DNA from 3 places in the Chitinophaga sp. XS-30 genome. Region 3 is predicted to be linked to each of the others. Evidence: riboswitches for the same ligand, from Rfam matches in the RefSeq annotation. Region 3 holds a riboswitch; each other region holds the start of a gene.
What was found. Region 3 has a riboswitch for thiamine pyrophosphate ahead of FW415_RS09255 (TonB-dependent receptor). Riboswitches for the same ligand answer to the same signal wherever they lie in the genome.

Region 1 (8,025 bases), 1.3 Mb from region 3:
TTTTTTGCATAGATCGATGCTTTCACATCATCCCAGGCATATTGCCGGAATATATTTTCAAAGCTCATTTGGGTTTGTTTTTATGATTCGGGAACCCGGTATTGTTTTATTATTACATCAACTGCATCTGTCGCGTATGCAACTGCCTATCCGGGCGATGCGCGATGATGAACATATTTTGTCCCTATTCATCCAGGAACGAAAGCAGCGGACTGCTGGCATGCGCCTGTGCGCTGATGCTTCCCAGGCCGGCTTCAAAAGCTTCCCTGCCCGAGATCACCGCTTTCCGGAATGCCGCGGCCATCAGCGCCGGTTGCCGCGCCACGGCGATGGCCGTATTCACCAGCACTGCGTCAGCCCCCATTTCCATGGCCTGCGCAGCATGGGACGGAGCGCCGATGCCGGCGTCCACCACTACCGGCACATTGCTCTGGGCAATAATGATCTCCAGGAAATCCAGCGTCCGCAGGCCTTTATTGCTGCCGATGGGCGCGCCAAGCGGCATAACGGCAGCGGTGCCAACTTCTTCCAGCCTTTTGCAAAGCACCGGATCGGCATGTACATAGGGCAATACCACAAATCCCAGCTTCACGAGCGCCGCTGCCGCTTCCAGCGTTTCCACCGGATCGGGCAGCAGGTATCTTGGATCAGGGTGTATTTCCAGCTTGATCCAGTTGGTCTCCATCGCCTCGCGGGCCAGCTGCGCGGCGTATATGGCTTCTTTGGCCGTGCGTACGCCGGAGGTGTTGGGCAACAGATGGAGGTGCGGATGCTGCAGGTAGGCCAGCATATCGTCTTCCTGCGGGTTGCCCGTATCAATTCGTTTAAGCGCTACCGTTACCAGCTCGGAGCCTGAAGCGAGGATTGCTTCTTCCATGGCGGTAACGGAACCAAATTTCCCTGTACCGGTGAACAACCGGCTGCCGAAGGTCCTTCCGGCAATGATCAAAGGTTCCATAAGCAGTTTTTTGTTTTAGTAACAGGATATTATCCGTTCCACAATTCATTTATCCGTTGCACGAGGCTTCTCTTGTCCGCCGCATGTGTGATCAGTCCGGATACGGCGATGCCGCTTAGCCCCGCGGCTTTTAGTCCGGGGATATCCGCCAGCTGAATGCCGCCGATCGCCAGTACGGGAATATGAATACCCATTTCACGCAGGCGCGGTATTGTTTGCTGATAGCCCTCCAGCCCAAGTACCGGGCTTAATTTTTCTTTGGTGGTGGTGAAGCGATAAGGCCCCATGCCGATGTAATCCGCTCCACCCGCAGCATGTGCCAGCACATCTTCCAGGGTATTGGCCGTTCCGCCGATGCAGCTTTGCGGGCCGGCGATGCTTCGCGCTTCCTTCACCGGCATATCCAGCTTGCCCACATGCACGCCGAAAGCATCGACCGCCGCAGCGAGCGAGGGATGATCGTTGATGGTGAGTTGCGTATCGTACTCATCGCAGACCGCTTTGGCTGCGTAAGCCAGCTGCTCTCGCAGCCCCGCATCGGGTGATTTGACCCGCAGCTGTACCCAGCGGCAACCTGCTTCGCAGGCCGCGCGGATATTATCCGTATGTGATGCGGAAGGTGTTTGTTGCGAGATGTATAAAAGATGCTCCATTTATGAATATTGATGATGCCCCAGCAAGCCGGGGCTGCTTTGTAAATAGTTCAATGTATAATTCTTTGCAGCGTGACAGGCTTCCGGGAGCGACAGCCCTTTGGCCAGTGCCGCGGTAACTGCTGCCGATAATACGCATCCGGAGCCGTGTTTTGGTGGAGCGTCTGCTGTGGCCGGAGGAAACTCCGTGTATCCGTTATCGTGATACAGCGTATCCCATCCCGGTTTGTCCGTTCTGTGCCCGCCTTTCAGCAGTACCGCACAGGAGGCGGAAAGCAGTTGCGCGCCCTTTGGGCCGTCAGGCAGCCCGCTCATGGCGATGGCTTCACCGTTGTTAGGGGTCAGCAACATCAGTTCCGGCAGTACGGCCTTCCATTGTGAGGTCAGCGCTGCGTGAAAAACGTATCCCGCAGATGCTTTCAGTACGGGATCAAGGATAAAGCGCAGACCGGGCCGTATGGAACGCAGGGCGGGCAGCACCTCCAGCAGCACGTCCGGGTGAGCGATCAGCCCCACTTTGCAGAACTGTACCGGAAATTTTTCCAGTAACGGCATTGCCTGGGCAATGATCCTGTCCGCCGGCACCCATTCCACGCCCAGGAACTCGCTGTCCGTTTGTACCGTTAACGCGGTGCAGACGCCAAAGCCGGTGAGCCCATGCACTTCGAAAGTCTTGATATCCGCCAGCAGCCCGGCGCCGCCGGAAGGGTCCAGGCCGGCAAGGCTCATGACGTATGGTTTTGTTGTTTGCCTGCGCATACTTCGCGGTTGTTTAATGATGTTGTATAACCTGCTCCCGGTTGCCATGATGGCTTAGTCCGGCAGATCAGGTAAGCGGACAGATGCCTGCTTACCCGGGCAGCGATTTACTTTGTCCCGCTACCGGTGCCCATCAGCGGCCTGCCACCCAGGCTGTTTTGATCTGCCGATAGACCTCCGCCGGATCATAACGTTCCTGCCAGATGGCGCCGAGCACCGCAGCCCCGCTGAATCCCATGGACCGCACCGTACCAACATTTGCCGCATTTACCCCGCCAATGGCTACCGCATTGGACGGGATGTTCTTCGTCACGGCGCTGTTACCGGCGTAACCGGGTTTGGAAATACTGTCGAACACCGGGCCCAGCAAGAGGTGCCGCCACATTTTACCAGGACAAACCGGCCGATGGATGGACGTGCTGAGTGGTACACCGAGAGCTGCATAATCCGATAGCTCCCCGGGCGAGGCTTGCAACCGTTTCTTTTCGCTGAGATGCAGGCCCATCAGTCCATATTGCTGCACGAGGGCCGGTTGTTCTCCGATCATGATGCGGTTGCGGAAGGCAGGGCGCAACTGTTCCAGCAGGGCCGCATATTCTTCCTCCATCCATCCCGGTTTGCGCAGCAACAGCACGTCCGCTACGGTCATCAGTTGATTGATGCGCTCCACTTCTTCGTATATCCGTTCAGGAGATGTAATGACCCAGATCATGCAAGCCTGTTAAATAGCGGTGTTACAAATAGATCTCCCCACCTTGCCGGATGAAGGCTTTTGACTGTTCCTCCATTCCGGCGGACAGCGCGGCCTCTTCCGCTACGCCTTTTCCGGCGGCGAACTCCCGCACTTCCTGCGTAATCTTCATGGAGCAGAAATGCGGGCCGCACATGGAGCAGAAATGCGCCACTTTAGCGCCTTCCGCCGGCAGCGTTTCATCGTGATAGCTGCGAGCCGTATCGGGATCGAGGGAGAGATTGAACTGATCTTCCCACCGGAATTCGAAGCGGGCTTTGCTCAGGGCATTGTCCCGGTGCTGCGCGCCAGGGTGCCCTTTGGCGAGGTCAGCTGCGTGAGCGGCCAGTTTATAGGTGATCACACCCTGCTTCACGTCTTCCCGGTTGGGCAGCCCCAGGTGTTCCTTGGGCGTAACATAACAAAGCATGGCCGTGCCGAACCAGCCGATCATGGCCGCGCCGATGGCGGAGGTGATATGGTCATAGCCGGGGGCAATATCCGTGGTGAGGGGGCCGAGCGTGTAGAACGGCGCTTCATGGCAGTGCTTCAGCTGCTTGTCCATATTCTCTTTGATGAGCTGCATCGGCACATGTCCGGGCCCTTCTATCATCACCTGCACATCCTGTTCCCAGGCCACTTTGGTGAGTTCTCCGAGTGTTTCAAGTTCCGCGAATTGTGCCGCATCATTGGCATCGGCAATAGCGCCCGGCCGCAGGCCGTCTCCCAGGGAGAAGGCCACATCATAGGCTTTCATGATCTCGCAGATCTCTCCGAAATGGGTGTAAAGGAAGCTTTCCTTATGATGGGAGAGGCACCATTTGGCCATGATCGAACCGCCGCGCGACACAATTCCCGTCATTCGTTTAGCCGTTAACGGTATATACCGCAACAGCACCCCGGCATGGATGGTGAAATAGTCCACTCCCTGTTCCGCCTGTTCAATAAGTGTGTCCCGGAAGAGTTCCCAGGTCAGCTCCTCCGCTTTCCCGTTCACTTTTTCCAGGGCCTGGTAAATGGGCACGGTGCCGATGGGCACAGGGCTGTTGCGGATGATCCATTCCCGGGTTTCGTGGATGTGTTTGCCGGTGCTGAGGTCCATAATGGTATCTGCGCCCCAGCGGCAGGCCCACACGGCCTTTTCCACTTCTTCCTCTATGCTGGAGGTAACGGCCGAGTTGCCGATGTTGGCGTTGATCTTCACGAGGAAATTGCGGCCGATGATCATCGGTTCGCTTTCCGGGTGATTGATATTGGCGGGGATGATGGCGCGGCCGGCGGCTACTTCCTGCATAACGAATTCCGGTGTGATCCATTTTTCGGACATACCCGCACCGAAGTTGTTGCCTTTATGCTGGTGCCAGAGGGCATTGCTGGCGGAGAAAAGCGTTTCCGCGCGCTGGTTTTCCCGGATGGCGATGTATTCCATTTCGGGAGTGATGATGCCTTTTCGGGCGTAGTGCATCTGGGAGACATTGGCGCCGGGTTTTGCCTTGTAAGGCAGGCGCAGGTGCTCAAAGCGGAGCTGCTGTGTTGCAGGGTCCGCCAGACGTTCGCGGCCGTATTGAGAAGTGAACTCACCGCGCTGGTCCACGTCTCCGCGACCGCTGATCCACGGTTCCCGCAGGCGTGGCAGGCCCTTGCGGACATCTATCATAGCTTCAGGATCGGTATATGGACCGCTGGTGTCGTACACGGTAACGGGCGCATTGGGTTCTGTTTCGCCATGCCGCCCATGCAGACGTGTGTCCGTTAACGTTATCTCCCGCATGGCTACGCTGATATCGTGCCGGGAGCCTTTGACATGGATCTTTTTTGACGCGGGGAAGGGTTCCCGGCTGATGATGTTTTTCATGGTGATCGTATTGTGCCGGCGGCGCTGGCCGGCCATGATGAATAAAAGGATGCTTCGTCCGCCCATAGCGGAACAGCCGTACAAGTGTGCGACGCAACGATGCTGAACAGCGGCCGGCGGCCCGGCTCACAGATCGGATCAACCGCCCTGGGTGGCCCGTATGATGGTCACCTGGTCATCCGGGCGCAAAAATGTTCCGGGCCAGTCCGTTTTCGGGACTACCTGTTGATTGACGGCGACGGCAACGCCTTTTAGCGATGAGAGTTGAATAAACTGTAAGAGTGCAGTAACGGTTGTTTCCGGCTGCACCGCATAAAGTTTATTGTTTACAAGCACTTCCATGTTTGCAAGGAGTTTAGGTGAAACAATAAACTTTAAGGATGTGAAGATGAGAAGGAGTTCAGTTTACTTTTCCCTACGGCAGTGTGAACTGCATCAGGTGACTGAGGGTATCATCTCAGTTCCGGTTTCCCGGAACACCCCTAAAGTGATGTAAATCTAGGGCCTTGTTTTCCAATTTCCAAATCGGGACCGGCATTTAGCATTATCTTTGATATATCGGTAACTGACCCATAAATTTTCGGTATGATAAAACCCGGTATGATAGCAGGCCTGGCGTTGATATTGGCGGCCTGTCAACCAAAACAGCAGGCGGCGAATGATAGCGACAGTGCGCGGAACAACAGCCTGGTGCCATCTCTGGATACGGGCACACAATTTCCGGATACGCTGAAGGCACAGGCAGATACAGCAATGGCCGAAGTGGATGCAACATTGCTGCCGGGCAAATGGATACAGCCGGTACCGGGTATAGACAGTATTTTACAGGGGATCGAGCTGCGGAAGAATGGCAAAGCAGTATCCGTCAACATGCATACGCTGCTGTACGATAAATGGGAACTTTCACATGATACGCTGATATTATGGAGCCATGCAGAGGGCGTGGAGAATGCGGGCCCTGCGATTGACACCATGCTGGTGAGGGCGCTGAACGATACTGCGCTGGTGCTTTTCCCGATCAATGCTGCGGCGGGTTACCTGGAGCGGTTTACGCGGCAGCGTAAGGGAAAATAAGACGCGTGGCAAGTTCCCCGATCCGGATTCGGGAGGTTTTCTTCATCAGGTTACGGTTTTTACGCCGGCACCCGAAAAGAGGAACTTGTAGCCCCGCTCTGTTCAGACCTAGAAATTATAGACCTGCCATGCGCCGACAGCGCAACCTACGATAGACAGGAATAACCCCGCCACGGCCATTTGCAGTTCATCAATATTCTTGCGGGCGATCACTCCGGCTGCAAGGCAGGCTACCACGGCAGCTCCGCCCAGGTACATGGCCGCCTCCGGCGAACTGGTCACAAAAGAGAATGCAGCGGACAGCACACCGATGAAAATTGAAACGTATCCCGCGATCTTGGGGAGACTTGTTGTGTGTGGCATGTTGAATCGATTATATAGGTGATAAAAATAAATGACTATTGTTGCAAGCTTGCCTGTCCGCCAGGGTCAGGGACTTCTTCAAAAGGCGCTTTCAGCAAGGGACCTATCTGGCTGTACCGCGCATCCTGGTATTCATCCAGCCCGTAACGCAGGCTGGCCGTATCTTTCACCGTCACGAACGTACCAAAGAGGCGGTCCCATATCGAAAAAATATTGGCATAGTTTGAATCTGTTTCCGGCTGATAGCGGCTGTGATGCACCTTGTGCATGTCCGGCGACACAATGATCCAGCTTAACGTTTTGTCCAGCCAGTGCGGTAAATGAATATTCGCGTGATTGAACTGGCTCATGAAGGCGGATAAAGACTGGTACAGCATCACCATCCATACCGGTATGCCCATGGTCACAATAGCAATGAACAACGCCCCTACGCGGAAAACGCTTTCCACGGGGTGATGGCGCAGGGCCGTGGTGGCATCCACTTCCTTGTCCGTATGATGTATCTTGTGAAAATGCCACATCCAGGCTACTTTATGCTGTACGAGATGCACCAGGTAAGCCCCGATGAAGTCCATCATCAGCACAGCCAGCAGGGCATGCAGCCAGAGGGGCAGGGAAAGGCTGTACAGCAGGCCGAACTGCTCCCGGGCCGTCCACATGGATGCTTTTATAATAAGAAAGGCAAATGCAAGATTCACCGCTGCGGTGGTGAGGGTAAAAAAGAGGTTGGTGCCGGCATGCCGGTATTTATTATGCTTATCCGAAAAACGCATGCGGGGAATAACCCCTTCTATGACCCATAGCAGTACCAGGCCGGCTACGAGCATAGCAGTTCTGTAATAAGATGGAATATGTTCAAAAAAGTCGATCATAAATTTAAGGGGTATTTCGTAGGTAGGCTAGGGTTAGAACATGTATCAGTTACAACGACAGTGAAAAATTACGACATTTCGCCCAATTGTAGCGGGTTTCAGCGGATTTTTTGTTCCGGGAAAATCAAGCAATTCATTGATAGAATACTTTATATAATAACAAATTGTTAATTAATCCGGGCGGTTTGTCAGATAGAGTGTTTTGATAATGTATAAGTTTAACTAATGGGAGACGGGGGGAGTGATTAGGAAAAAGGGAGTGCCAGGAGTATTTGAGGGCAGATGAGAATTTACAGGCGGGATATTTGAAAAGGGTACAATATAGCATCAATGACAGGCATCTGCATAAGAAAAGCCTGCATCGCTTTCGGTGCAGGCTTTTCTGATATCTGAAAAAGATAGATTAGTTGTTAAGCAGCAAAGGCATGACCAGCATCAACAGATCCTCATTCTCCGCTTTTTCAACAGGACGAAGGATACCGGCTTTGGTGGGGGCGCTCAGGTCGATGGTGATCTCGTCTCCTTCTGCGGCATGCAGCATTTCAATGAGGAATTTGGCATTGAAGGCGATCTGCATGTCTTCCCCGCTGTACTGGCAGTTCATGCGCTCGTTACCTTCGAAGGAGAAGTCCACATCCTGGGCGGACAGCTGCAATTCGCTGCCGCTGATGCTGAGGGCTACCTGGTTGGTGCTTTTGTTGGCGAATACGCTGACCCTTTTCAGGCCGTTCTGGAAGTCGCTTTTCACGAGGGTGAGGCGG
Region 2 (8,025 bases), 1.3 Mb from region 3:
TCCCCTTCCAGTGAGGCATTGTTGCAAAGCACGGCCACCCGTTGCAGCAGATCAAGCCCGGGCGCATCATCTGTTCCGTTCTCCGGGTCTATTTCTTTTTCATCCAGCACCACGGCGGTAACTTCCATTTTGTTTTCCGTCAGCGTGCCGGTTTTGTCCGTGCAGATCATGGTGGCGGCGCCCAGTGTTTCCACGGCGGAGAGTTTTTTGACGATCACCTGGTGCCGGGCCATCCGCATCATGCCCCGCGCGAGGGCCAGCGTGGCCACAATGGGCAATCCTTCCGGTATGGCCGCTACCGCCAGTGCGATGCAGGTTTGCAGCATATCCATGAATGGTACCTTATTGAGCAGCCCGGCTACGAAAATGAGCAGCACGATCACAATGGTGATGCCGATCAGGCGTTTGCTGAAGCCTTCCAGTTTCTTCTCCAGCGGTGTTGCCGTTTTTTTCGCACCGGCCACCATGGTGGCAATATGGCCCAATTCCGTTTGCATACCGGTAGTGGTAATGACCACATGTGCGTTGCCTTTTCTGATGAAAGTGCCTTTGTACACCATATTGGTGCGCTCGGCGAGCGGGGTTTCCGCTTCCACGGGCTCAGGGGATTTTTCCGCTGGTACGGACTCCCCGGTGAGTGCGGATTCGTCCGCCTGAAGGTCTGTGGCATCGGCGATCCTTCCGTCCGCCGCCACCATGTCCCCGGCCTCCAGGAACGCGATGTCCCCCGGTACGATCTCTTCCACCGGCACTTCTTTCAGTTTCCCGTTCCGCAATACCCTGGCGGCCTGGCGTGTCAGCTTTTCGAGCGCTTTCATAGACCGCTCTGCCTGTAACTCCATAATGAACCCGATGGCCGTATTCAGCAGGATCACCACGCCGATAGCGATGGCATCCGGCCATTCCCGGAAGAAGAGGGACATGGCTGCCGCTACGAGCAACAGGTACACTACCGGGCTTTTAAGCTGATGCAGCAATATCATCCAGGGGGAGATCCTTTCACGGCTTTCAATGGCGTTAGGGCCATATTCTTCCAGGCGCGCTGCGGCAGCGTCATCCGTGAGGCCATGACGTATATCAGTCTTTAACCGGCTGCCCAGTTCATCCGGTCGCAGCTGATGAGGGGAAAATTCAAGGGTATCCATGCGGCTGTTCATTGATCGCAAATTAACTGCAATATTCCTGCCTGATGATGACAGCGATCATCAACGCTGCCGGAAGGTAATGACAGGCGTCAGCGTCCGGTAAGCCAGTTTTTGGGTAATGCTGCTGTGGAACAACCCCTGGTCTTTATGCACCATTACGATCAGGGAAGTATCTTTCTGTTGCGCAAATCCCATGATACCCCGCACAACATCATGTTCATCTATAAATTCATAAGCAGGCGCAAAACGGTCAAGCAAGGCATGAAGCGTTGCCAGTTGATTTTTCGTTTCCGGATCATATCCCTTATCCGGCGGTGTTACATTCAATACCCACAGCTGCGCCTGCAGGGACCCGAACAATTGTTCAAGCAGCGGGAGAGGGGTGTCTTCCGCCGTATCATCGAGATCAGTGGTAAAAATGATATGCTTTACCGCCGCTATGGAAGCCGCGGGAGGAACCAGGAGCACCGGGTAATCGCTGCTTTTCAGCACATCGATCGCCGTGCTGCCGATCAGCATCTTTTCCAGGCGGGATTTTCCCGTAATACCCATCGCCACGAGTTCCGTTCCTTCCCGCCGGCATATCTCGTTCAGCGATTCGGGCAATACCACATCGTCCGTCCGCAGGATGATCTCCGTGTCCCCAGGTAGCTTGCCCTGCAACCGTTCCGCCAGCTTTTCCAGCAGCAGCAGGCTCTCACGGCCGAGCTGCCCGCTGTCTTTCACCGGGGATACCGGGAGGTCCGTTGTGGGAACAAAACTCCGGTAAGCATGGTACAGCACTACCTTTTCACATTGCATCTGTGTTGCCAGCGCACAGGCATATTCCGCCGCGTGAAATGCGGCATCTGAAAAATCGGTAAGGATCAGGATAGATTTCATCAGTTCATATTTACTTTTTACGGGTCAGATGGATTGCTACAAAGGTAGACCTTATCACCATTGCGCCCCGGTGTTTATTTTTATTCCTGCAGTATAAAAAAAGAGGCCGCCTCTGTTGAGACAACCTCTTCAGATGTTTCTTTTTTTCCTACGCTGGAATTATCCAGATCAGGTAATGTGGGTTTGTTCTCAGATCCTTCTTCAGGACCACCCCTTTCAAGAAACTTCTGTCTGAATATATCGAAGAATAATGCCGGAAATATGGTTGTTAGACAGAAGGCAGATTTACCGCCCGGTAAATATTCCGGGAAAATGCAATGAGTGACGCAGCCATGCAATATTTTCCACATCCGGCGATAAAAATACCCATTATGCCGCCTCGGAAGACAGCGGAGTTAGTTGCTTTTGGCCAGATAGGTTTCTATCGCCTGCCCGATACCCCGGGTTTCTGCCGTTTCATTGTCACGGTTCTCTTCAAACCAGTGATTCGCCCCTTCATTATCCTGCCGGAGTTGCAAGCGCATGGTAAAATCGGGTAAATGCACCGTGAAAAGCGCTTCCTCCTGTTGCTCTACTTTTACGTCGTGCTGATGATAACTGATATGGAATGTACGCATCTGACAAGGTTTTGCTGACAATGTCGCAATCATTGTGCCTGTATCCCAATAATTTAGCCGCCGGTTTAAGTTCTGTTAACAATCTGTTTGCTTTCTGTTGACAACGCTGACCCGGAAATTTCAGGAAATTATAGCAGCATGAGATTGTTGAACCCGTGTTGCCCTATTCCATCATCACTTCATTAAAACCCGTTTTTATGAACCTGAAAATTTTACAGAGCACTGCCTGCTGCGCTATGCTGCTATGCGGCGTTATGCAGGCTTCCGCGCAGGCGGACATTACGGACAACGGCGGTATCCTTACCGCGCAGTACAATAACACCAATGCGAACGAGAACTATCCCAGGGTGATAGACAACAGCGTGAGCACCAAGTATTTCACCGGCGGCCAAACCGCTTTATGGATCCGCTACCAGTCCGCTTACCCCGCCATCGTTAACCAGTACACGCTTACCTCCGGGAATGATCATGCGGACCGTGACCCGAAGAACTGGACGCTGGAAGGCTCCAATGACGGCAGCAGCTGGACGGTGCTTAACACCCAGACGAACCAGTTGTTCACCGCACGTTTGCAGACGCGCACCTTTCCCTTTTCCAATTCCGTGAGTTACCTGCACTACCGGCTGAATATCACCGGCAACAACGGCAGCGTGGATACCCAGCTGGCGGAATGGGAGCTTTGGGCCACGGGAGTGGCCACAGCACCGGATGATCTGTCCGCCACCGCTTTATCCGGCCAGCGGGTCAGCCTCAGCTGGACGGACAATTCTACCAATGAAACCGGTTTTGTGATCGAGCGCAGTATGGATGGTGTTGCGTTTCAGACTGCCGTGGTCACCGCAGCGAATGTGCAGCAGTACACGGACAGCAACCTCAGTGCGTCCGCGCCCTATATCTACCGTGTGAGGGCCCAGAATGCCGCAGGCACTTCCGCAGCCACCGCTTCCGCGAGCGTGATCACTACCGGCGCACCGGTGTTGGCAGATATCACCGATTTTACGGAAGGTGTGATCAGCGATCAACACAATACAACCGGCGGGGAGGGCATCGCAAAGCTTATCGACAACGATCTTTACAGCAAATACCTGGCGTGGGCCAGCACTACCTGGATGCGGTTTTACCTGCCCGCCGGTGCGGTGGTGAGCCAGTATGCCATCGTTTCGGGAAATGATGCGCCGGACCGCGACCCGAGGAACTGGACGTTCGAAGGTTCAACGGACGGCACGAGCTGGACAATGCTCAATACCCAGACCGGGCATAAATTCACCGGCAGGCGGCAACGGCGGCTGTTCAGTTTCCCGAATACAAATTCGTACACCTATTACCGTTTGCGCGTGACCGCCAACAGCGGCAGTTCCATCACACAACTGACAGAACTGGAATTGTTCGGTACAGGCAGCGGCACGCTCAATACCTCGGCTCCCGCAGCACCGTCCGGGTTCACGGCGCAGGCTGTATCCGGCAACCAGATCGTGCTGAACTGGACGGATAATGCTGTTAATGAAACGATTTACAAACTCGAAAGGTCAACAGACAGCCTGAACTGGAACTATTCCCGGGAGATCAAACCGCAGAATACCCGTTTCCATTCCCTGGAGCTTTCCCCCTTCACAACATATTACTATCGGCTGCGCGCGGAGAACGCCTACGGAAATTCAGCATATGCCCATGTAAAGGCCACCACGCCAACGAACGCTTCGCCCGCAACCTGGCAGGAACACTGGTTCCAGCATAACAAATTGCTGGATCGTGTGTATCAGGATGGCGAGATCAGTGTGTATTATGATGAAGCCGTCAGCCCCTCCATTACCTGGATGCAGGAGGATTTCTCCGGTGTATGGAGCTATGTGAAGGAGAACTACGGCACCTTCAGCGATCCGACGCTTTACCTGATATTCCATGGCGCCACATACTCCGGTGGGCACCCGGCTACCGTATTCGGCGCAGACCATGATTACCGGAACGTTTCCGATGTAGGAGGGGTGTGGACGGACAGGAGCGGCTGGAACCTGGGCGCTACTACGCACGAGATCGGGCATGTGGTGGAATTTGCCGCGCATGGGGTGGATGGCTCTCCGGCCTTCGGTATATGGGGAGACAGCAAATGGGCCGAGATATTTGTGTATGATGTGTACAAACGCATGGGCTGGACGGCTGATGAACAATCCGCTTACACCGATTTTATGAATAATGTGGACGATTTTCCGAGAGCCGGCACCCAATGGTTCAAAAACTGGTTCTATCCCATCTACAGCCAGTCGGACAGCAGCGCCTGCCTCAACCGGTATTTTGTGTTGCTGGCGGAATATTTCCCCCAGCGTAACGGCAAGTATGAAAGAGCGCTGAACATGGGAGAGTTTGTACATTTTTGGAGCGGTGCGGCCAATTTCAATGTACAGCGGCATGCCGATACGGCCTTTGGCTGGACGGACCAGTTGGAAATGCAGTTCCGTCAGGCCCAGATCGATTTCCCCTTCACCTATCCCGAGCCGTCTTTTTTCAGCCCGATGCTGATGAAAGCGCCGGTACTGACCACGCCGGCGGAGCCTTCGATACGGCCCAATCCGGCTTCAGGCACAGTGTACTTCACCAGTCCAGATCCGGCACAGACGTATAACGTGGATATCTACTCCATGTCCGGTGCAAAAGTGGCGGCATCGCGGGTTTCCGGTACCAATGTGCCGGTGAGCGTAGCCGGTCTTCCGGATGGGGTGTATGTAGTAGCGGTGAGCGATGTGAAAGGAAAGATCGTGCGGAGGGAGAAGATCGTTGTGAGCAATTCCAGGAGATAGCGGGATGCAGGGTTTGGCACTGCCTGCTGAACTTTGGCCCCGCCTGCCAGACAATGGTATGATACGCTGCAGATAAGAGGTTGCCGCAAAGCGGTCCGAAGGGCCTGAATGGCTATTTAGCCGGTCAGGTTGCAGGACATACGCTGGCGGCAGCCTTTTTTTGGCACATATACATCAGCGTATAAGCGTTACCGTGCCCTGGCGGCTGAATCTCTTTCCGAGGTAATCCACACCCTGCACCATCCATACATAGGTGCCGGAACTGGCGGGCTGGCCGTTTACAGTGCCGTTCCAGGGAGTGGAGAGATCGGCCGTCTGGAAGACCTGCCGGCCCCAGCGGTCCCACACCCGGAGGAAGTCCAGTACCGGTACCCCGGCAGCGATGACCCTGAACAGATCGTTACGCCCGTCGTTATTGGGCGTGAAGGCATTGGGAACATAAAATTCAGGGCCAACATAGGCTTTGACAGCTATCATATCATCATCCCGGCATCCTTCGGGAGATGTCACCGTTACCTGGTACACCTGGTCTTTCTGCAATACAGCAACCGGGTCGGGGCTGTAAGGATCATTCAGGCCGATGGCCGGGAGCCAGGTATATTGGAGGTTTTCACCGGTTGCCTGCGCATGCAGCTGCAATGGCTGGCCTTTAGCTACTATGGTATCCCTGCCGGCATTCACCTCCAGGTCCACTACATCCACATCTACCGCTACAGGCGCTGCGGGGCAGCCGTCCGTGCTGATGGCATGCAGCCTGGCCGTATAGGTCCCGCCTGCGGCATAGGGATAACTGACCAGCCTGCTGCGGCTCGTGTCCCCGTTGCCGAGGGCCCAGTACCACTGTGAAATGGCGATGCCCGGCGTAAGATTGTTCCCTTCCAGTTCCGTTGGATCGCCGATGCAGACGTTGATACCGGTTCCGCTGATCAGGGGTGTGGGAAAGAGGTCTATAGTACCCGTGCTGCCGGCGCTGCAACCTTCCTGCGTGGTCACCTGGAGAGAAACATCGTACCGGCCCGGTGCGGTATAGGGAATGAACGCATTTTGCGCGAGGGACACAGATCCATTGCCGAAATCCCATTCCCATCGGGCTTTGGTGCCCACATCTACCTGCGAAGCATCCCGTATCGTTAAAGGGTTGCCGGTGAGGCAGAATTCAGTTGGCCCGAAATCCACCACAGGGTAGGAGCCGATCGTCACCGGGGAGCGCATGGTATCGGAAATACAGCCGCTGTTGTCCTCGATCACCATTTTCACTTCATACACACCCGGAGCGGGATAAGTATGCGGAGGCGGCTGCACTGCCGTTGAGATGGTGCCATCCCCGAGGTCCCACCAGCGGCGGGTGATCACGCCAAAAGAACTGGAATTGTCAGCAAAGCTTACCGGGGTGCCGTCACAGAGTATCTGTCCAGCGTTAAAGGCGAACTCCGGCCGCAGCGCTGCACAGAACTGCTGCACATTGGTGGCCCCGCCGGTGGAACCGGCAAAACCCCAGTACACCATCGGATCGCCGCCAAAGATATCGTTGACCAGGTCTTTTGTAATGGAAAGCCTTGGCCGGTTATCCACGCTTACTTCCAGCAGATGGGTCACAGCGTTCCAGTTGATGCGGAAAAGATGCCACTGGCAATCCTCAATATTGCTTTGTCCCTCCGCAACCGTAACGGGACCGGCCAGGTTACCCGGACCAAGGTGGTCGGACAGGCCGTTCATTTGAATCGCCAGGTGGTCATATCCGGGATCGTTTTCGTCCCCGTTCATCCAGGTGTCTATCAGCACGCCGAGGGAAGGGGAGATGCCCTTGAAGCCCAGTCCCTGCCCGGATCCGCCGAGATTCGTTCCCTGGGTCTGGAGGATAAAGCCGATGCCATCCGCCCCGGTTTCGTCCTTGCAGCCCAGGTTTACTTCAAAAACGTAATTGAAAGACCGGGTGAGGTCGATCCTGTTCTTGTTCCAGACGGTGCCGCTGGCGTTGGTCACATCCTGCGTCAGCACATAACAGTTACAGGTACGCTGGGTAGCTGAGCCGTTCAGGATGTACGGCTGCTGTATCTGTGCATGCGTGCGGGTATTAAGCAGAAATATGCCGATCAGGCATAGCAAATGTCTCATGTGGGCAGGCTGAAGGAACAATATAGAAAATCTGCGGCTATCGTTTGAATGTTTTTTTGTATCATATCTTTGCTGAACAGCAATTGACAATTATGAAAATACCGGTTATTGAAGGAGTGATCGACCGCAGGATACTGATCAATTTTACAGTCGACCCATCCGCAGTACAAAAAATACTTCCCGCGCCCTTCCGGCCGAAGTTATATAAAGGACGGGCGATTGCCGGTATCTGTCTCATTCGTCTGAAGAACATACGCCCTAAAGGGTTGCCACAGTTTACCGGGATATCCTCTGAGAATGGCGCGCACCGCATTGCGGTAACCTGGGAGGAAAACGGAGTGGAAAGGGAAGGGGTATATATTCCCCGGCGGGACACCAGTTCCCGCCTGAATGCATTTGCCGGTGGCCGCTTCTTTCCCGGACGGCATTATCTGGCAAAATTCGATGTGCGGGAAAACGGGGACCACTATCATG
Region 3 (8,025 bases):
ACGTCTGCTTCATCCAGCGCCTTGATGGCGCGGATCACGGAATAGAACTCCAGGTCCTCATGCACTTTGGCTTTGCGGCGGATACCCGCGGTATCGATCAGTACAAAATCTTTCTGAAAGAGCCTGTAGCGGGTATGAATGGTATCCCTTGTTGTACCGGCCACCTCGGACACGATATTCCGCTCCTCTCCGATCAGCGCGTTCAGCAAAGACGATTTGCCGACATTAGGCTGGCCGATGATGGCGATCTTGGGGATATTATCCTCGTCTCCGCCGGCCTGGTCTTCCTCCGGGATCAATGCTGCGATCTCGTCCAGCAACTCGCCGGTACCGCTGCCTGACATGGAGGAGAGAAAATGTACATGTTCGAAGCCCAGGCCGTAGAATTCCGCGGCTTCCATCTGGCGCTCGTGATTATCCACTTTATTCACAACGAGGTACACCGGTTTGCTGGAACGGCGCAGCAGGTCCGCCACGTCTGCGTCCAGGTCCGTGATACCCGTGGTCACATCGCACATAAAGAGCAATACATTGGCCTCTTCCATGGCGATCTTCACCTGTTTGCGGATCTCCCGTTCGAACACATCTTCGCTTCTGGCTACAAATCCGCCGGTATCGATCACATTAAAGGTTTTGCCATTCCAGTCGGCAATACCGTACTGCCGGTCGCGCGTAACGCCGCTCACGTCATCCACAATGGCCTTCCGCTGCTCCAGCAGTCGGTTGAACAAGGTAGATTTTCCCACGTTGGGGCGCCCTACGATGGCTACTGTAAAACCAGGCATGTTATTGTTTTTTAAAATTGTCGTTAAATCAGTCCGTATTCCCGGAGGTAGAGATCGTTATCCCGCCATTTGCCGCGTACTTTCACATGCAGCTCCAGGAATACCTTACGGTCCAGGAACTTTTCGATGTCTGCACGGGCCTGTGAGCCTATCTCGCGAATGGACTTGCCCTTCTCCCCGAGAATGATGCCTTTCTGCGTCTCGCGGGTCACCACGATATCCGCGGATATCTTGGTCAGTGTCTGCTTTTCCTGGAACTGGGTGACCACTACAGCTGTATGGTACGGTATTTCTTCTTCAAAGAGATGGAATATCTTTTCACGGATCATTTCCGCCACAAAAAAGCGTGTAGACCTGTCCGTTAGAGTGTCTTCAGGATAGAACGGCTCGCTTTCGGGCAGCAGGCTGACGATCTGCTGCATCAAAACGTCCAGTCCTTTTTTCTGCAGGGCCGATATCGCTACTACGGCCTTGGCTTTGCCCCAGGCGTTGCAGCGTTCCAGCAGCTTGTCCAGCTCCTCCTGCATCAGGTTGTCCATTTTATTCACCACCAGCAGGCAGGTGGCTTTGAGTTTCAGGGAGCTGAACAGTTCCAGGCATTCTTCCAGATTGTCGCGTGCATCCATGAGCAGGAGCGCTACGTCCGCATCTTCCAGCGCGGAACGCACGGCGCCCATCATTTTTTCGTGCAGCTTGTATTTCGGATCGATGATGCCGGGGGTGTCCGAAAACACGACCTGGTATCCCGGTTCCGTGAGGATGCCGGTAATGCGATGCCGCGTTGTTTGCACCTTCGGGGACACAATTGCCAGCTTCTCGCCCAACAAAGCGTTGAGCAGGGTACTTTTTCCGGCATTTGGCTTACCGAAGATATTTACGAAACCGGCGCGGTGCATACGATCTTTTTTGTTTTCAGCACAGGTGCAATTTAGTACAAATAAAAAAAGCCGAATTAGCTTCGGCTTTTTTAGTTTTTTGAAGAAGTGATGATTGGTATCTCTGCTTCTCTCTGGTAGCGAGGAGAGGATTCGAACCCCTGACCTTCGGGTTATGAGCCCGACGAGCTACCTCTGCTCTACCTCGCAATGTGGGTGCAAAGGTAAGCGAAAATTCAACGCAACCAAATCTTTTTGCGCATTTTAAGAAAAAAAATTTTTCTATCTGCTTGAAAAGCAAGGCCTGCGGCAGCTTTCAGAGATCCGGTTCCTTTTTCTCCCGCCAGATGTTAAAACAGCCATTACCATTCATCTTTGCATTTTGCATGGGCAGGATGACCTTCGATGTTCAACCGAATACGCCAACCATGCCGGCTTCATCTACACAGCCGGATGACCTTCGATGTTCAACCGGTTACACCAAACATGCCGGCCTCATCTACGCAGCCCGATGACCTTCGATGTTCAACCGGATACGCCAAACATGCCGGCCTCATCTACGCAGCCGGATGACCTTCGATGTTCAACCGGTTACACCAAACATGCCCGCTTCATCTACTCAAACCGCAGTTCTTCTTCCGGTTGCGGCACATCGGGAATGGTCGCTTTTTCCTCTGTGGCGGACCTCCCCCCGCCGGACAGCAATTTCAATCCCGTCACGCGCAGTTTCAGGGATGTGGCCGGCGTACCGGCGGCAGTGTTGTACAACTCAAGATGCGGTGTGCCCTCTACGAACACATACGTACCCTGCAACAGGTAAGGCCCGACGCCGTTAGGCGCCCACATCGCACATTCCGCCCAGATCGTACGCTCCTGCTGTACACCCTGCGCATCCTTGTAGCGCTCATTATGCGCAACATTGAAATTCAGAACGGCCCTGCCGTTCACCTGCTTCTCCACGGCATTCCTGCCCAGGTAGCCAATGATTTGAAGTTTGATCATCTGATAATGATTGTTTTGGTTAACAAATAAATTCCTCAAAATGATCTCTGCTGATATTAAAAACATGGAGAAGTATGTCATCGGGCAACAGCAATAAAGTTAGCAAAAAAACTGAAACGAAAAAAAAATCCGCCATTATTCCTTCCATCGGTCTACCTTTACACTGGAAACAGGATTCAATCCCTTTTTCACCTCGGGGTGCCTTACTATCAGGCTGAGATCAGACCCGTTGAACCTGGACCGGGTAATGCCGGTTAGGAAAGGTAAGCGATCATTTTCCTTACCTCTTTATGGCGATAGTTGACAGTGCTGCATTGATGTGCAGTTGCTGCTATTTCGTTATTCGAAATATGTGAATAAAAAAGGAAATACGATGAAGCCTTGCATAGCATATGTGTATGCAGGGCTCCATCCGGCTACAAAAAAGAGATAAAATATTAACAGATGAAAAGAATGATGCTTCTGGCGTTGCTCGGGCTCTCCACGCTCGTTCACGCCCAAACGGTCATCACCGGTACGGTAACGGACAAGTCATCCGGACGGCCCCTGCAGGGCGCTACCATCACCCTCTCCAAAGGCGGCAGCACTTATACCGATGCAAAAGGACAATACCGCCTTGCCGCTCCGGCCAACGGCGCTTACATCATACAGGCCAGCTTCCTCGGATACAAGACCCTCCGCCAAACAGCTTCGGAAAAAACACAATATGATTTCGCACTGGAAGAAACCGGGCTTTTCGTAAAACCGGTAGAGATCGCCAGTCTCCGCGCCGGAAGGGATGCGCCATTCACCAGGTCCGAACTGAACAAAGAGGCCATTGCGAGCCAAAACCTCGGGCAGGACCTTCCCATGCTGCTGAACCAGCTTCCTTCCGTGGTGACCAGTTCAGATGCGGGCGCGGGCGTTGGATACACCGGCCTGCGGGTGCGCGGATCGGACATCACCCGCATCAATGTGACCGTCAACGGTATTCCCGTTAACGATGCCGAATCACAGGGCACTTTCTTTGTGAACATGCCGGATTTTGCTTCCTCCGTCAACAGCATACAGCTGCAACGCGGTGTAGGCACGTCCACCAACGGAGCCGGGGCCTTCGGCGCGTCGCTCAACCTCAGCACCAATGAGTACAACGAAACCGCATACGGCGGGATCGATAACAGCTACGGCTCCTTCGATACCTGGAAACATACGGTCAAAGCCGGCAGCGGCCTGATCAACGGGCATTTCACCCTGGACGCGCGCCTGTCCAAAATATCCTCGAACGGGTATATCGACAGGGCTTCTTCCGATCTCCGCTCCTTCTACACCTCCGCCGCCTACATCTCCGCTAAAACAGCCATCCGCCTGAACGTTTTTTCCGGAAAGGAAAAAACCTACCAGGCCTGGAACGGGATAGACTCGGCCACTTTGCGCAGCAACCGGACCTACAACCCCAGCGGCGCCAACAAACCCGGCGAACCGTATGACAACGAAACGGACAACTATCAGCAGGATCACTACCAGCTCTTCCTGAACCAGTCCATCAACAGTCAACTCAACTTCAACATCGGCCTGCATTACACCCGCGGCCGCGGATACTACGAGAATTACCGTGACGGGGAAAGCTACGCGGATTTCGGTGTGGAAGATCCCATATACAACGGCGCGCCCGTTGCCACAACGGACCTTATCCGCCAGCTGTGGCTGGACAATCATTTCTATGGCGGCGTGTTCTCCTTCAACCGCACAGCCGGCAAATTCAACTGGAGCCTGGGCGGCGCACTGAACCGGTATGACGGCAAGCACTACGGTAAAGTGATCTGGGCGCAGCACGGAGGTTTTGATAAAGACCGGAAATGGTACGATCTGGATGCCTTCAAAACAGACGCGAACATCTACTGGAAAGGGGAACTATCGGTAACGGATAAACTGAAAATATTCGCTGATGTGCAATACCGTCACGTCAACTATGAACTGAACGGCTTCCGTAACAATCCTGACATCTTCCAACACCAATACTACAATTTCTTCAACCCCAAAGGCGGCTTGTCTTTCAGGCTGAATGAACAGCAGCATGTGTATGCTTCCTATGCCATCGGCAATAAAGAGCCTAACCGGGATGACTTCGAAGCGGGACTGGAGGAAGTGCCCAAACACGAAACACTGCGCAACCTGGAAGCCGGTTATGTGCTGCAAAACAGCAAAGCCGGACTGCAGGCCAATGTGTACTACATGAATTATCGTAATCAACTGGTGCTGACGGGCAGGATCAATGACGTCGGCGCTTACGCGAGGACCAATATCCCGAAAAGCTACCGCCTTGGGCTTGAGCTGAATGGGCATTACAACCTGCTCACACAGCTCACCCTGGCGGGAAACATCGCTTTCAGCCGCAACCGCATCTCCGGTTTTACGGAGTACCTGGACGACTGGGATAATGGCGGGCAGAAACCGGTAACATATGAGGATACGGATATCTCTTTCTCTCCCGATCTGGTGGCCGGGTACACGGTGAGCTACCGGCCGGTGAGCGGCCTTACGCTCGACTGGGTGGGCAAATACGTGGGCCGCCAGTTCCTGGACAATACTTCCAGTGAAAAGCGCAGCCTGGATGCCTTTATTGTGAACGATGTACGCATCAACTATACCGTGCCGCAGCAGTTCTTCCGGTCACTGGGACTTCAGCTGATGCTGAATAATATTTTCTCCGAGAAATATGAGCCGAACGGTTATACGTACGGGTATATTGATGGTGGTGTTGTGAAAGCGGATAACTACTATTTTCCGATGGCTGGCTTCAATTTTATGGCGGGAGTAAAGATCGGTCTGTAGCAAGGCCGGTTTACCCGGTATAACAAGTGAGCGTGCCAAAAGCAAAACCGATCATGCAGATGAAAACTTAAACAGGCAATACGCAAAAGCGGGGCCGTCTAGAAATCCAGACGGCCCCGCTTTTTTACGAATGTTTTATTTCACGAGCCTGTCTATCGCCATATGCACCTTCTCAAACGGAAAGCCTTTTAAAACCTCATCCATCTGCGCTTTCACAGCATCGTTCATCAAATTGCCGATACTGCCTTCGTGCGTATGCCGCAGGTCTGTATCCGGTGAAAAATTCCCTTTCTCGATGTCTATCCCTACCTGTTTATAAGCCTCCCGGAAAGGCGTGCCTTCCAGCACCAGGCGGTTCACCACTTCCACGCTGAAAAGGTATTGGTATTTATCATCTTTCAGGATATCGTCTTTGATGCGGATGTTCTCCAGCATAAGCCTGCTCATCTGCAAACAATTGCGCAGGGTAGTGAACGCGGGGAACAGGTTCTCTTTCAGCAGCTGCAGATCGCGGTGGTAGCCGGATGGCAGGTTCACCGTCATCATGGCTATTTCGTTGGGCAGTGCCTGCAATTTGTTCGCATGCGAGCGGATGAGTTCCCATACATCCGGGTTCTTTTTATGCGGCATGATGCTCGAGCCGGTGGTCAACTCATCGGGGAAGCTGATGAAACCGAAGTTCTGGTTCATGAACAGGCAGGCATCCATAGCCATTTTGGACAGCGTAGCGGCGATGCCGGCGAGGGCAAAGGCTACGAGTTTTTCCGTTTTGCCGCGGCCCATCTGGGCGTACACCACGTTATAATTGAGTGATTCAAATCCCAGCAGTTCGGTGGTCATCGTACGGTTCAGCGGGAAGGAAGAGCCGTAGCCGGCAGCGGAGCCGAGCGGGTTCTTGTTTACCACTTTGTAAGCCCCATGCAGCATCAGCAGGTCATCAACAAGACTTTCCGCATATGCGCCGAACCATAACCCGAAGGAAGAAGGCATAGCGATCTGCAGATGCGTATAGCCCGGCAGCAGGTGATGTTTATACGCTTCGCTTTGCGACTGCAGCAGATCAAATAATATTTTGGTTTCCTGCACGGTGGATTCCAGCTCACTGCGCAGGAACAGCCTGAGGTCCACCAGCACCTGGTCGTTCCGGGAGCGGCCGCTGTGTATTTTTTTGCCGGATTCTCCCAGCCTGCGGGTCAGCAGCAGCTCTACCTGTGAATGTATATCTTCCACCCCCTCTTCCAGCACAAAATCACCGGCGGCGATCTCGCTGTAGATATGCTTCAGCTCCTTTTGCAGCACGTCAAGCTCCGCTTCGCTGAGCAGGCCGATGGATGCCAGCATGGTGATATGCGCGAGCGAGCCCTGCACATCGAACTTTGCCAGGTAAGCATCCATTTCCCGGTCCCGCCCCACGGTGAATTGCTCTACCGCGGCCAGCGCCGCTTTATCTTTTTGCCATAGTTTCATCCGTCAATAGTTTATTTTTTTACGGGTCAGCTGGTACTTCGCATTAACATGACCCTGTGATAAAATGTATCATGCTCAATTTCATCACAGTATTTTTTAAAGATCGTATTTCGCAAAGATCCTTTCCTTTATTTCCGGCCACTCTGCTATCAGTATGGAAAAGTACACCGAGTTGCGCAGCCATCCGTTCCAGGTGATCATATGATGCCGCAATATCCCTTCCTGCCGGCAACCGATGCCCAGCATGGCGTTACGCGATCTTTCATTCCTTTCATCCGTTTTCAGCTCCACCCTGTTCAGGCCCATTACTTCAAATGCATGCAGCAGCATGGCATATTTCATCGCGCGGTTAAGGCCGGTACGCTGGAAATCCGGATGTATCCAGGTGTAACCGATCTCTGCTCGTTTATGCGCGGGCGTTATGGCGGCAAAACGTGTGCTGCCTGCTACCCTGTTGTTCGTTTTATCAATCACCGTGAACGGAATGGAAATGCCCTGCTCCCGCTCCTTCAACGCCGTCTGCACATATTCCTCCAGTTCTTTCCGGTCCCGGATGCAGCCGGCGCCAACTTCCCACAGTGAAGGCTCCAGGGCTACAGCTTCCAGCGCATCCATATCAGATGCCTGCATGGGCCGCAGCAGTACGCGTTTATTTTCCAGTACCGGTTCAAAATTCATATCAATCCGGATAACAAGTTAATATAAGTATCGATGCCCTGGCGGATCTCGTCAAGATAAATGAATTCATCCGCCGTATGTGAGCGGGCGGAATCACCGGGCCCGACCTTTACCGAGGTCGCCGGGATCAGTGCCTGATCAGATGTGGTAGGCGAACCGTACAGCTGCTTCCCCAGTTTCAGGCCTTCCAGCACCAGCGGATGGTCTTTCGGAATGAAGGAAGGGCGCATGCGCATGGAACGCGGCGTTACATCGCACCGCACGTTGGCGCGGATGATATCCAGCATCTCTTCCAGTGTATATTGGTCCGTTGCGCGCACATCCACCACAAAAGAACATTCCGCAGGCACCACATTGTGCGCTTTATTGGACGTCTGGATAACGGTCACGCTCATTTTCACGGGGCC

Region 1: linked by a shared signal. The riboswitch ahead of thiS (sulfur carrier protein ThiS) and the one ahead of FW415_RS09255 (TonB-dependent receptor) in region 3 are both predicted to bind thiamine pyrophosphate.
Region 2: linked by a shared signal. The riboswitch ahead of FW415_RS14600 (universal stress protein) and the one ahead of FW415_RS09255 (TonB-dependent receptor) in region 3 are both predicted to bind thiamine pyrophosphate.

What each region holds. Positions count from the first base shown of each region.
Region 1 covers NZ_CP043006.1:940,428-948,452, reverse strand. Annotated here, with positions in the region: gene thiH (2-iminoacetate synthase ThiH) at 1-68, opposite strand, end outside; gene FW415_RS03970 (thiazole synthase) at 185-958, opposite strand; gene FW415_RS03965 (thiamine phosphate synthase) at 988-1,611, opposite strand; gene FW415_RS03960 (hydroxymethylpyrimidine/phosphomethylpyrimidine kinase) at 1,612-2,370, opposite strand; gene FW415_RS03955 (thiamine phosphate synthase) at 2,504-3,082, opposite strand; gene thiC (phosphomethylpyrimidine synthase ThiC) at 3,105-4,955, opposite strand; gene thiS (sulfur carrier protein ThiS) at 5,094-5,297, opposite strand; TPP riboswitch at 5,351-5,449, opposite strand; gene FW415_RS03940 (lipocalin family protein) at 5,541-6,029, shown strand; gene FW415_RS03935 (hypothetical protein) at 6,138-6,392, opposite strand; gene FW415_RS03930 (sterol desaturase family protein) at 6,428-7,264, opposite strand; gene dnaN (DNA polymerase III subunit beta) at 7,668-8,025, opposite strand, start outside.
Region 2 covers NZ_CP043006.1:3,555,343-3,563,367, forward strand. Annotated here, with positions in the region: gene FW415_RS14595 (cation-translocating P-type ATPase) at 1-1,157, opposite strand, end outside; gene FW415_RS14600 (universal stress protein) at 1,206-2,027, opposite strand; TPP riboswitch at 2,156-2,252, opposite strand; gene FW415_RS14605 (hypothetical protein) at 2,423-2,644, opposite strand; gene FW415_RS14610 (fibronectin type III domain-containing protein) at 2,842-5,436, shown strand; gene FW415_RS14615 (PKD domain-containing protein) at 5,611-7,551, opposite strand; gene FW415_RS14620 (DUF2071 domain-containing protein) at 7,644-8,025, shown strand, end outside.
Region 3 covers NZ_CP043006.1:2,238,858-2,246,882, reverse strand. Annotated here, with positions in the region: gene der (ribosome biogenesis GTPase Der) at 1-785, opposite strand, end outside; gene era (GTPase Era) at 809-1,681, opposite strand; tRNA gene FW415_RS09265 (tRNA-Met) at 1,796-1,870, opposite strand; gene FW415_RS09260 (single-stranded DNA-binding protein) at 2,276-2,662, opposite strand; TPP riboswitch at 2,847-2,940, shown strand; gene FW415_RS09255 (TonB-dependent receptor) at 3,107-5,473, shown strand; gene argH (argininosuccinate lyase) at 5,609-6,940, opposite strand; gene FW415_RS09245 (GNAT family N-acetyltransferase) at 7,037-7,618, opposite strand; gene FW415_RS09240 (M20 family metallo-hydrolase) at 7,615-8,025, opposite strand, start outside.